2 linked regions of the Cupriavidus taiwanensis LMG 19424 genome follow. The protein of the gene in region 1 interacts with the protein of each later gene in a pairwise test. Links are inferred from orthologs where the notes say so. Each region holds a gene or a part of one and is shown on either strand. Other genes may lie near its edges. The genes, in order: rlmN and ftsZ.

The links.
Region 2: the proteins of rlmN (region 1) and ftsZ interact in binary tests that used the Escherichia coli proteins (3 or more experiments, as listed by UniProt). The link is inferred for Cupriavidus taiwanensis LMG 19424 from one-to-one orthologs.

What each region holds. Positions count from the first base shown.
Region 1 is NC_010528.1:2,014,788-2,021,271, reverse strand. Bases 1,234-4,131 are described here. They hold rlmN (23S rRNA (adenine(2503)-C(2))-methyltransferase RlmN), read left to right. Parts: upstream 1,234-2,054; coding sequence 2,055-3,209; downstream 3,210-4,131. Other genes in these bases: RALTA_RS09210 (RodZ domain-containing protein), read left to right, coding at 3,978-4,131; pilW (type IV pilus biogenesis/stability protein PilW), read left to right, coding at 3,206-3,985; ndk (nucleoside-diphosphate kinase), read left to right, coding at 1,592-2,017. In the rest of the region: 23S rRNA (uracil(1939)-C(5))-methyltransferase RlmD, read left to right, coding at 1-446; RALTA_RS09230 (Bax inhibitor-1/YccA family protein), read right to left, coding at 514-1,218; more of RALTA_RS09210, read left to right, coding at 4,132-4,964; ispG (flavodoxin-dependent (E)-4-hydroxy-3-methylbut-2-enyl-diphosphate synthase), read left to right, coding at 5,012-6,304; hisS (histidine--tRNA ligase), read left to right, coding at 6,343-6,484.
Region 2 is NC_010528.1:2,878,386-2,884,931, reverse strand. The notes cover bases 980-3,939. They hold ftsZ (cell division protein FtsZ), read left to right. Parts: upstream 980-1,842; coding sequence 1,843-3,036; downstream 3,037-3,939. Other genes in these bases: RALTA_RS13250 (peroxiredoxin), read left to right, coding at 3,514-3,939; ftsA (cell division protein FtsA), read left to right, coding at 980-1,663. Outside these bases: RALTA_RS13265 (cell division protein FtsQ/DivIB), read left to right, coding at 1-434; more of ftsA, read left to right, coding at 431-979; more of RALTA_RS13250, read left to right, coding at 3,940-4,020; lpxC (UDP-3-O-acyl-N-acetylglucosamine deacetylase), read left to right, coding at 4,174-5,091; RALTA_RS13240 (DciA family protein), read right to left, coding at 5,161-5,664; preprotein translocase subunit SecA, read left to right, coding at 5,923-6,546. UniProt on the Escherichia coli protein: Essential cell division protein that forms a contractile ring structure (Z ring) at the future cell division site. The regulation of the ring assembly controls the timing and the location of cell division.

The sequences.
Region 1 (6,484 bases):
TCTGCGGCATCGGCAATTTCACGCTGCCGCTGGCCACGCAGGGCAAGTCGGTGATGGGCATCGAAGGCAGCGAGGCGCTGACCACGCGTGCGCTGGCCAATGCCGAATACAACGGGCTGGCCGCCAAGACGGAATTCGCGTGCCGCAACCTGTTCGAAGTCACGGCAGACGACATCGCCGCGCTGGGCCGCTTCGACCGCTGGCTGGTCGATCCGCCGCGCGAAGGCGCGCTGGCGGTGAGCAAGGCGCTCGGCGAGCTGGCGCAGCAGGGCAGCGACGTGCTGCCGCGGCGCATCGTCTATGTGTCGTGCAGCCCCGCCACGCTGGCGCGCGATGCCGGTCTGCTGGTGCACGAGGCCGGCTACCGCCTGAGCGGCGCCGGCGTGGTCAACATGTTCCCGCACACCTCGCACGTCGAGTCGATCGCGGTGTTCGACCGCGACTGATCGCGGCGGAGTGCCCAAAAGAAAAGCCGGCCATTGGCCGGCTTTCGTCATGCTGCGGCGTCCGCCGTCATTCGCGGTTGCCGCCGAAGATGCCCAGCAGCGCCAGCAGGTTGGCGAAGACGTTGTACACGTCGAGGTAGATCGCCAGCGTGGCGGTGATGTAGTTGGTCTCGCCGCCGTTCACCACGCGCTGCACGTCGAACAGGATGTACGCCGAGAAAATACCGATCGCGATCACCGATACCGTGATCATCAGCGCCGGCAGCTGCAGCCAGATATTGGCCACGCTGGCCAGGATCAGCAGGATCACGCCGACGAACAGGAACTTGCCGAGGCCGGAGAAATCACGCTTGCTGACGGTGGCGATCGATGCCATCGCGCCGAACACGGCCGCGGTGCCGCCGAAGGCGTACATGATCAGCGCCGGGCCGTTCGAGAACGACAAGGTGACGCTGATCAGCCGCGACAGCATCAGGCCCATAAAGAAGGTAAAGGCCAGCAGCAGGACCACGCCCATGCTGCTGTTCTTGGTCTTCTCGATGGCGAAGAAGAAGCCGAACGCGATCGCCAGGAACAGGATCAGCGACAGGCCGGGGCTGCCCGCCATGAAGCTGAAGCCGGTGGCCACGCCGATCCACGCACCGAGCACGGTGGGGATCATCGAGAGGGCCAGCAGCCAGTATGTGTTGCGCAAGACCCGGTTGCGAACGACGACGTCAGTGACGGTCGACGCACTGTTGCCGAAACCGTAGGTGTTCAGCTTGTTATCCATGGTGACTCCTGTCTCAAAACGGTGAGGCGCCGGCGTTGCGAGACTTCAAATGCGAAGGCTCGTATGGAAGCCGGACGGAACCATCGTCAATGTGGCATCGGGCAGGCCGGATTGCAAGGGCGCGGTAGACCAATCGTCACCTGGCGCTGGCTCGCGTCCGTTCGACGCCGCTCACATTGGATGTTAGCGGCGGCGCTGCGTTCCGGGGATGACAAGGTTGTAATGTGCTGCTTTTGCAACTTGTGGACGGCGTGTGCATAAGGGGGTGGCGGGCACGCCGGAAGGTCCGCAAGACCCTCGAAACCGTCATAGTCTTCGTGCTAGAATTGCACGTTTAATCCATTTGTAACCCCTTCATTTTTCGGAGTTTTTCATGGCGATCGAACGCACCCTGTCGATTATCAAGCCGGATGCCGTGGCCAAGAACGTCATTGGCCAGATCTACGCCCGTTTCGAGGCCGCCGGCCTGAAGATCGTTGCTGCCAAGATGGTGCACCTGTCGCGCGGCGAAGCCGAGCAGTTCTACGCGGTTCACAAGGAGCGTCCGTTCTTCAAGGACCTGGTCGACTTCATGGTTTCCGGCCCGGTCATGATCCAGGCGCTGGAAGGCGAGAACGCCATTGCCAAGAACCGCGACCTGATGGGCGCCACCGACCCGAAGAAGGCCGAGAAGGGCACCATCCGCGCCGATTTCGCCGACAGCATCGACGCCAACGCCGTGCACGGCTCGGACGCTGCCGAAACCGCCGCCGTGGAAGTGGCCTTCTTCTTCCCGGGCATGAACGTCTACAGCCGCTGATCGGCTGCTGACTGATTACCAAGCCGAGTTTGCCGTCATGAACGATCTCGTCAACCTGCTCGACCTCGACGCGGACGCGCTCACCGCCTATTGCGGCGAGCTCGGCGAGAAGCCGTTCCGTGCGCGGCAACTGCAGCGCTGGATCCACCACTACGGGGCCAGCCGCTTCGACGCCATGTCGGATCTCGCCAAGTCGCTGCGCGAAAAGCTCGCGACCCGGGCCGAGATCCGCGCGCCTGCCGTCATCACCGACAACCTGTCGGCCGACGGCACGCGCAAGTGGCTGCTCGACGTGGGCGAGGGCAACGCAGTGGAGACGGTGTACATCCCCGAGGAAACGCGTGGCACGCTGTGCGTTTCCTCGCAGGCCGGATGCGCCGTCAACTGCCGGTTCTGTTCCACCGGCAAGCAGGGCTTTTCGCGCAACCTCAGCACCGGTGAGATCATCGGCCAGCTGTGGATGGCGGAGTTCGCCATGCGTGAGCAGCTGGGCCGCGGCCCCAAGGATGACCGCGTCATCTCCAACGTGGTGATGATGGGCATGGGCGAGCCGCTGCTGAACTACGACGCCGTCGTGCCGGCCATGCGCCTGATGCTTGACGACAACGCCTACGGCCTGTCGCGCCGCCGCGTGACGCTGTCCACCTCCGGCGTGGTGCCGATGATGGACCGGCTGTCGAAGGACCTGCCGGTGGCCCTCGCCGTGTCGCTGCATGCGTCCAACGACGCCCTGCGCGACGTGCTGGTGCCGCTGAACAAGAAATACCCGCTGGCCGAACTGATGGCGGCATGCCGTCGCTACCTGGAATTCGCGCCGCGCGATTTCATTACTTTCGAATACTGCATGCTGGATGGCGTCAACGACGGCGTCGAGCATGCGCGGGAACTGCTGAAGCTTGTCGCCGACGTGCCGTGCAAGTTCAACCTGATCCCGTTCAATCCCTTCCCCGAATCGGGCCTGAAGCGTTCCAACAACGAGCAGATCCGGCGCTTCGCGCAGGTACTGATGGACGCCGGCGTCGTCACCACCATCCGCAAGACCCGCGGCGACGATATCGATGCCGCCTGCGGCCAGCTGGCCGGGGAAGTGAAGGACCGCACCCGCCTGGCCGAACGCGGCAAGTTCGGCAAGATCACGCCGCTGGTGCCGGTCACTGCGAGCGGCCAGCCACGGGAGGCGCGCCCTGCATGATCCGTCTGATCGCTGCGGCCCTGCTGGGGCTGCTGATGTTGTCCGGGTGCCAGCTGCCGCATGCGCCGGCGCAGGATCTCCAGACCGCTTCCGACCAGACCGAGGCCAGGCGCCGGGCCGGCATCCGGCTGCAACTGGCCACCAATTATCTCGAGGCCGGCCAGACCGCGGTCGCGCTTGACGAGATCAAGCAGGCCATTGCCATCGATCCGTCGCTGGCCGATGCCTACCATGTGCGGGCGCTGATCTACATGAGCATGAACGAGCGGACGCTGGCCGAGGACAGCTTCCGTACCGCGGCATCGATGCGGGCCAATGACGGCGACCTGCTCAACAACTACGGCTGGTTCCTGTGCCAGCAAGGGCGTTACGGCGAGGCCGTGCCCATGCTGCAGCGCGCCGTGTCGGCCCCGTCCGCCGGCGGCCCGGTCAAGCCGCTGATCAGCCTGGGTGCGTGCGAGCTGCGCCAGGGCCATAGCGCCGAGGCGGAGAAGAACCTGAAGGCCGCGCTCGGCTACGACCGCAACAACCCGGTGGCGAACACCAACCTGGCGCTGGTGTTCTACCGGCGCGGCGATTACGTACAGGCGCGGCAGTACGTCCTGCGCGTCAACAACAGCCAATTTGTCACTGCGCAATCCCTCTGGCTGGGAGCGCGCATTGCCCACCGTCAGGGCGACGGCCGCACGCAGGATGCGCTGGGAGCGCAGCTGCGCAGCCGCTTCCCTGACTCGCGCGAGGTGGCCGCCTACGAACAAGGAGCATGGGATGAGTGAGCACGACCGCGCCGCAGGCCAGGCCGTACCGACGCAAGCAGTCGGCGGGGGCGCGCATGAGGGAGAACGTGAAGCCGCGGCGCGGGAGATCGGCGCGGCGCTGGCGCGCGAGCGCGAGGCGCAGCGGATGTCGGTCGAGGACGTCAGCGCACGGCTGAAGGTGGCGGCCAGCAAGCTGCGTGCGATCGAGGCGGCCAACCTGCAGGCGCTGCCCGACGTAACCTTCGCCAAGGGCGTGATGCGCGCCTATGCCCGCATGCTCCACGTCGATATCGACCCGCTGCTGGCGCGCTTCCAGCCGCGCCCGGTGGCGCAGGTGGCGGAAATCGCCCGCCAGCGCGAGGGTGGCATCAATGCGGCCTTCGACGACCGCAACCGCTTCCGCTCCGGCGGCAATGGCGGCCGCTGGATCTGGCTGGCGCTGGTCGCGGTTGGCGTGGCCGCCGGCATCTGGTTCGGGCTGGACCATATCCGCGCGTGGCTGGACGCGCGCAGCAGCGCCGCCGAGACGGTGGCGGCCGAGGCCCCGGCCGCGGATAACGCGGGCACTGAGGCCGGTATCGTGACCGCGGCGCTGCCGCCGGTCATGGCTGCCAGCGACTCGCCGGCACCGTCCGCCGAAACCATTCCCGCCAGCGCGGCGGCGGCGCCGGCAACGCCGGCAGCCACCACGGCTGCTGCTGCATCGGCTCCGGCGGCCCCGACGGCATCTGCCGCGGCAGCGCCGACGGCGCCCGCGGAGGGCGAGCTGCAGATCCGCTTTGCCGCCGATACCTGGTTTGAAATCCGCGACAATAGCGGCAAGGTCGTCATGGGTGGCACCGCCAAGGCCGGGCAGACCATGGCTGGCGGCGGTACGGGTCCGTACCGGGTGGTGATCGGCAACGTCAAGGGCGTCGAATCGTTCACGCGCGGCGGCACGCCGGTCGACCTGAAGGCCGCCAACCGCAACAACGTGGCGCGCCTGACGCTGCCCTGAGCTGGCGCGAGGTGCGGCAAGGTGCGTCTTTGCAAGGTGGTAACGCTATGAACCAACAGCTCTGTCTACCGGTCCTGCCGGGCCCGCTGCCGCGTCGCCAGACCCGCCAGGCGCGGGTCGCGTGGGGCGACAATGTGGTGACCATCGGTGGCGGCGCGCCGGTGCGGGTGCAGTCGATGACCAACACCGACACGGTCGATGCCATCGGCACCGCGATCCAGATCAAGGAACTGGCGCGCGCGGGTTCGGAGATCGTGCGCATCACGGTGAACACGCCCGAGGCCGCGGCGGCGGTGCCGTCGATTCGCGAGCAGCTCGACCGCATGGGTGTCGACGTGCCGCTGGTGGGGGACTTCCACTACAACGGCCACAAGCTGCTGCAGGACTATCCGGCCTGCGCCGAGGCGCTGTCCAAGTACCGCATCAACCCGGGCAACGTCGGCCAGGGCGCCAAGCGCGATACGCAGTTCGCGCAGATGATCGAGATGGCGTGCCGCTACAACAAGCCGGTGCGCATTGGCGTGAACTGGGGCAGCCTGGACCAGGACCTGCTGGCGCGGATCATGGACGAGAACGCCGGGCGCGCCGAGCCGTGGCCGGCGCAGAGCGTGATGATCGAGGCGCTGATCACGTCGGCCATCGATTCGGCCAGGAAGGCCGAGGAAATCGGCCTGCCGGGCAGCCAGATCATCCTGTCGTGCAAGGTCTCGCAGGTGCAGGAGCTGATTGCGGTGTACCGCGAGCTCGCGCGTCGCTGCGACTACGCGCTGCACCTGGGCCTGACCGAGGCCGGCATGGGCAGCAAGGGCATCGTGGCTTCCACGGCGGCGCTGTCGGTGCTGCTGCAGGAAGGCATCGGCGACACCATCCGCATCTCGCTGACGCCGGAGCCCGGCGCGCCGCGCGAGAAAGAGGTGTACGTCGGGCAGGAGATCCTGCAGACCATGGGCCTGCGCAATTTCACCCCGATGGTGATTGCCTGCCCGGGCTGCGGACGCACCACCAGCACGGTGTTCCAGGAACTGGCGGCCAGCATCCAGGCCTACCTGCGCGAGCAGATGCCGCAATGGAAGACCGCCTATCCGGGTGTCGAGGAAATGGACGTGGCCGTGATGGGCTGCATCGTCAACGGCCCCGGCGAAAGCAAGCACGCCAATATCGGCATTTCGCTGCCGGGCTCGGGCGAATCGCCGGCCGCGCCGGTGTTCGTCGACGGCGTCAAGGTGAAGACGCTGCGCGGCGAACGCATTGCAGAAGAATTCCAGGCGATCGTAGACGAATACGTTCGCACGCATTACGGCCCGGGCGCTGCACGGGACGGCAAAGAAGTGGCAGCCTGAGCCGGACCGGCCGGGGCCAGCAGCCTGACTAGAACAGAATGACGCAAACCGAGACCATGGCCGCCGCCGGCGCCGCCAAGACCGAACCCAAGGTACGCCCCGCCAAGGCCCTGCAGGGCGTGAAGGGCATGAACGACATGCTGCCGGCCGACGCGCCGCTGTGGGAGCATTTCGAGAATG
Region 2 (6,546 bases), 860 kb from region 1 along the record:
TCAAGCCGCTCAAGGCCGAGCCGCTGGCGGTGGCGCTGTCCGGCCGCTACGCCTGGCGCGCGCGCCTGTCCAACGGCATGGAGGTCGAGCTGGGCCGCGAGCAGAACGACGAGGACCGCACCGCGATGGACCAGCGCGTGCGCCGCTTCGTCGCGGCCTGGCCGCAGGTCACGCAGCAATGGGGCAGCCAGATCGAATATGCCGACCTGCGCTATCCCAACGGCTTCGCCATCCGCGCCGCCAACGCGCGCTTCCTGACCGAGGCGCAGATCGCGGCGGCGGTGCGGGCCGAGAAGGCCGAAAAAGCGGCCAAGGCCAAGGCGGCGAGCGCGGCAACGAGTGCCGCCAGGCCGGGGGCGGCCGCAACGGTTTCAGGTACATCCAACAACAATCCGACGCGACTGAAGAGCAAGAACGCGGAGAAAACCCGATGAGCAAGGAATACAAGGACCTGTTGGTCGGTCTCGATATCGGCACCTCGAAGGTGGCGGCCGTGGTGGCGGAACTGCGCCCCGACGGCAGCTACGAGGTGATCGGGATGGGCCAGTCTGAGTCCAAGGGTCTGAAGAAAGGGGTCGTGGTCAACATCGAGGCCACCGTGCAGTCGATCCAGAAGGCGCTGGAAGAGGCCGAGCTGATGGCCGACTGCAAGATTTCGGAGGTCTTCACCGGCATTGCCGGCAGCCATATCCGCAGCTTCAATTCCAGCGGCATGGTGGCCATCAAGGACAAGGAGGTTACGCAGACCGACGTGGCGCGCGTGATCGAGACCGCCAAGGCGGTCAATATCCCGACCGACCAGCAGATCCTGCACATCCTGACGCAGGAATTCATCATCGACGGCCAGGAAGACGTGCGCGAGCCCATCGGCATGAGCGGCATCCGCCTGGAAGTGAAGGTGCATATCGTCACCGGCGCGGTCAGCGCCGCGCAGAACATCGTCAAGTGCGTGCGCCGCTGCGGCCTGGAAGTGCACGACCTGATCCTGCAGCCGCTGGCGTCGAGCCTGGCGGTCCTGACCGAGGACGAGAAGGAACTGGGCGTGGTGCTGGTCGACATCGGCGGCGGCACCACCGACATCGCCATCTTCAGCGAAGGCGCGATCCGCCATACGGCCGTGATCCCCATCGCCGGCGACCAGATCACCAACGATATCGCGATGGCGCTGCGCACGCCGACGCCGGACGCCGAGGACATCAAGATCCAGTACGGCATCGCCAAGCAGGCGATCGCCGATCCGGAAGACATGATCGAGGTGCCGGGCGTGGGCGACCGCGGCACGCGCACGCTCAGCCGCCAGGCGCTGGCCGCGGTGATCGAGCCGCGCATCGAAGAGCTGTACTCGCTGGTGCACCAGGTGGTGCGCGAGTCGGGCTATGAAGAACTGTTGTCGTCGGGCGTGGTCATCACCGGTGGGACCGCGATGATGCCGGGCATGGTCGAGCTGGGCGAGGACATCTTCCTGAAGCCCGTGCGCGTCGGCGTGCCCGAGTATCGCGGCAACCTGCACGAGGTGGTGAAGAGCCCGCGCTACGCGACGGTGATGGGCCTGCTGCTGGAAGGCCGCGTGCAACGCATGCGCGGGCGCAAGGTGGCGGTGCAGAGCGGGTCGGTCAAGCAGGTGTGGACCCGCATGAAGGAATGGTTCGTCGGCAATTTCTGAGCCGCGCGCGGATGGATGCGCCGGCGATGCAACGGTGCGCGGGCAGGATGGTCTACCGGACAGGCTTACGCGCCAGGTAACGGTTTTCAGGTTTTCTTTTTTTGGTTTCTTGTTCAGAAACCAGGGGTTGCGGCGGGGAGGCCGCATCGTCTGGGGACTGATTTTTCTCGGAGGCAGTGATGGACTTTGACATGATCGAAACGGAAGTGCAGGACGGCACCATCATCAAGGTGGTCGGCGTGGGCGGCGCGGGCGGCAACGCTGTGCAGCACATGATCAGCCGCGGCGTGCAAGGCGTCGAATTCATCTGCATGAACACCGACGCGCAGGCGCTCAAGCGTTCGACCGCTTCGCGCGTGCTGCAGCTTGGCAACACGGGCCTGGGCGCCGGCGCCAAGCCGGAAGTGGGCCGCAACTGCGCCGAATCGGCGCGCGATCAGATCGCCGACGCCTTGCGCGGCGCGCACATGGTCTTCATCACTGCCGGCATGGGCGGCGGCACCGGCACGGGCGCCGCGCCGATCGTCGCGCAGGTGGCCAAGGAGATGGGCATCCTGACCGTGGGCGTGGTCAGCAAGCCGTTCGACTTCGAAGGCGCACGCCGCGCCAAGGTGGCCGAGCACGGTTCCAGCGAGCTGGAATCGAGCGTCGACTCGCTGATCGTGGTGCTCAACGAGAAGCTGTTCGAAGTGATGGGCGACGACGCTGAGATGGACAAGTGCTTCCAGTGCGCCGACGACGTGCTGCACAACGCGGTGGCCGGCATTGCCGAGATCATCAACGTTGACGGCCTGGTGAACGTCGACTTCGAAGACGTCAAGACGGTGATGGGCGAGCAGGGCAAGGCCATGATGGGGACGGCTACCGTGTCGGGCGTGGACCGCGCCCGCCTGGCGGCCGAGCAGGCCGTGGCCAGCCCGCTGCTGGAAGGCGTGGACCTGTCCGGCGCGCGCGGCGTGCTGGTCAACATCACCGCCAGCCGCTCGCTGAAGCTGTCGGAAACCAAGGAAGTCATGAACACCATCCGCAGCTACGCCGCGGAAGATGCGACCGTGATCTTCGGTACGGTGTACGACGACTCGATGAGCGATGCGCTGCGCGTGACCGTGGTCGCGACCGGCCTGGGCCGCTCGGCCAAGAAGCAGCAGCCGATGACGCTGCTGAAGACCGGTACCGACAACATGCCCGTGCAGATGATGGCCAACATGGCCGCCACCGCCGCGCAGCACAGCTCGCCGGACTACAGCAACCTGGATACGCCGGCGGTGTGGCGCAGCTCGCGTGAGTCGGCTTCGGCCCACGTGGCGGCGCTGCAGGAAAAGGGTGTGGATACGTACGACATCCCGGCCTTCCTGCGCAAGCAGGCAGACTGAAGCCTGCCTGGCGCGGCATCGGTGCCTCCACCGGCCGCCTGACGGAACGCGTCGCCTGGTCGCGATGCACGTGCGCTCCCCATCCGCGCGTGCCTTTGCATGGCTGACATGAACCGCCGGGCTGCCGGCGGCGCCGCGCCTGCGCCGGACTGACTTCACCCGCATCCCGTTGCCGGGTTCGGGCGTGCCGCTGGCCGCCTCCCCGGACTGGTTTCCCGCCTTCCCGGTCGGGATGTATCGCCGTCCGCGCGGCGCACCCAAAAGGTGCGCCGCGCGGACGTCTTTGTAGCGTCTTCGGGTGTATCGGCATTCGTCCGAATATTGGTGCGAACGTAAGCGGATGTGATCCGGCTTTGGCAGCGCCGGCCGGGCGCCTATGATCGTTAGGTTGCCCGGCGGCAACGCGCCGCCATGCGCCCCCGCATCCGTCCTATCCTTCATAGACCCGTTCACACACCCAAGGAAAACCAGAGCGCCATGATCACTGTCGGATCCCGCGTCCCCGACGCCACGCTGTACGAATTTTTCGAGACTGAAAGCAACGGCTGCGCGCTCGGTCCCAATGCCTTCAAGGTGGCGGACCTGGTCCGCGGCCGCAAGATCGTCGTGTTCGGCCTGCCCGGCGCCTTCACGCCGACGTGTTCGGCCAAGCATGTGCCCGGCTTCGTGCAGCATGCCGAAGCATTGCGCGCCGCCGGCGTGGACGAGGTCTGGTGCGTCTCGGTCAACGATGCCTTCGTGATGGGCGCCTGGGGCCGCGAGCAGCAGGTGGCCGGCAAGGTCCGGATGATGGCCGACGGCAGCGCCGAGTGGACGCGCGCGCTGGGCCTGGACCAGGACCTGAGCGCGCGCGGCCTGGGCGTGCGTGCCAAGCGCTTCGCCATGGTGATCGAGGACGGCGTGGTGACCCGGATCGATGTCGAGGCGCCGGGCGAATTCCGCGTCAGCAGCGCCGAAGCCGTGCTGGCGGCGTTGCGTGGCTGACACAGTCATCCGGGTAAACGTGGATAATACGTAACTTGTGACGGGCGTGTTAACAGCCGGAAACAAAACCCGGCTGCAGCGCCGCGGATGTGGTGGTAAAATCCCTTAATCAAAAAGATAACAAGATAGATTTTATTAATTGTTGAGGCTGTCATGCTCAAACAGCGCACGATCAAATCCCTGGTGAAGACCGTTGGCATCGGCCTGCACTCTGGCCGCAAGGTCACGCTGACGCTGCGTCCGGCGCCGGCGGGTACCGGCATCGTCTTCACCCGCGTCGACCTGCCCGAGGCCGTCGAGATTCCCGTGGCCGCCTCGGCCATCGGCGACACACGCCTGGCATCGGTGCTGCAGAAGGATGGCGCGCGCGTTTCCACCGTCGAGCACCTGATGTCCGCGTGCGCCGGCCTGGGCATCGACAACCTCTATGTCGACGTCGACGCCGAGGAAATCCCGATCATGGACGGCAGCGCGGCGTCGTTCGTGTTCCTGCTGCAGTCGGCCGGCATCGAAGAGCAGAACGCGCCCAAGACCTTCATCCGCGTGAAAAAACCGGTGGAAGTGCGCGAAGGCGACAAGCTGGCGCGGCTGGAGCCATTCTTCGGCTTCAAGCTGTCGTTCACCATCGACTTCCGCCATCCTGCAGTCGACAAGACCGGCCAGACGTTCTCGATCGACTTTGCCGACACCAGCTATGTGCGCGAGATTGCGCGCGCCCGCACCTTCGGCTTTGCGCACGAGGTCGAGGCCCTGCGTGAAATGGGCCTGGCGCGCGGCGGCAGCCTGGACAACGCGATCGTGCTGGACGAGCACCGCATGCTCAACAACGAGGAACTGCGCTACGGCGACGAGTTCGTGCGTCACAAGATCCTCGATGCGATCGGCGACCTGTACGTGGTGGGCCATCCGCTGATCGGCGCCTATGTGGCGAACAAATCCGGCCACGGCCTGAACAACCAGCTGCTGCGCGCGCTGCTGGCGGACCAGGAAGCGTATGAGCTGGTCACCTTCGACCGCGTCGAGGAAGCCCCGGCGGCGTTCCTGCCACAGGCCCAGCCGGCCTTCGCCTGAGCGGCCTCGCATAGAGAAAGAGCCGACCTGCACAGGTCGGCTCTTTTGCTTTGGACGCGGCGCGGTCGCTCAGCGGTGGTGGGACAGCAGCGTATTGAGCGCGTCGCGCAGCGGCGAATCCGGCAGGCTGCGCGCAAGCTGGTCGAGATTGGCCAGCCCGGTCGGCGTCATGCGGCCGCCGGTGCGCGGGCGTGCCACCGGTTCCACCTCCCAGTCGGCATGGCGCTGCACCTCGGGCTGCACCCGCACGCGGATCGAGGTGACCGGCGAGCCGCGCTGCTGCAGGCGTCCGAGCAGCGTGGGCACGACCTGGCGCACCCGCGCCGCGGCAGCGCCATGGGCCGCCAGCAACAGCAGCACCTGGCCGTTGGGGTCGGACGGGTCGCGCTTGATGCCGGCCACGGCCAGGCCCGCGCGCATGCCGGCCGGCAGCAGGGACAGTACCTCGGCCTCGAGCACCGACAGCTGGCGTGCAGTCTGGAGCAGCGTCGATACCGGGCCGGCCTTGTCCAGCCAGTCGTTGAGCGGCTTGGCGGCGGGGGTCTGCAGGGCGGGATGGGTGAAGCGGCGCATGGGTCCATTCTAGCAAGGGGCGGCGCGCGCACGCAGGGCAGCGCGGACCGAAAGCGAGAGCGGCCGGATTGAAGCCGGCGCAACCGTCCCAACCTGCTTGCGGCAGGGCCCGCGCCAGCGCTCCGCACCGCCGGGCGTGACCCCGGCACATGATAAACTCGGCGTTTTGCGCCAATCTATCCATTACCGCGCCCGGTCGCCGGGGCAGTCCGCCTTCCCTGGGGATGCCACCCGGTTCCGCGCAGGTGAAAGCAATCGATGATCACGGGCCTTCTCAAGAAAGTCTTCGGCAGCCGCAATGAGCGGCTGATCAAGCAATACCGCCGCACGGTGGCGCAGATCAATGCGCTGGAGCCGAAGTTCGAGCAGCTCTCCGACGACGAGCTGCGCGGCATGACCGAGGCCTTCCGGCAACGCCACGCCGGTGGCGAATCGCTCGAGGCGCTGCTGCCCGAGGCTTTCGCCGTGTGCCGCGAGGCCAGCAAGCGCGTCATGAAAATGCGCCACTTCGACGTGCAGCTGATCGGCGGCATGGTGCTGAACGACAACAAGATCGCCGAAATGCGCACCGGCGAAGGCAAGACCCTGACCGCGACGCTGGCGGTGTACCTGAATGCCATCACCGGCAAGGGCGTGCACGTGGTCACCGTCAACGACTACCTGGCACAGCGCGATGCCGAGTGGATGGGCCGGCTGTACAACTTCCTGGGCCTGTCGGTGGGCGTGAACCTGTCGCAGATGGCGCACGACCAGAAGCAGGCGGCGTACAACGCCGACATCACCTACGGCACCAATAACGAGTTCGGCTTCGACTACCTGCGCGACAACATGGTCTACGACCCGTCGCAGCGCGTGCAGCGGCCGTTGCACTACGCCATCGTC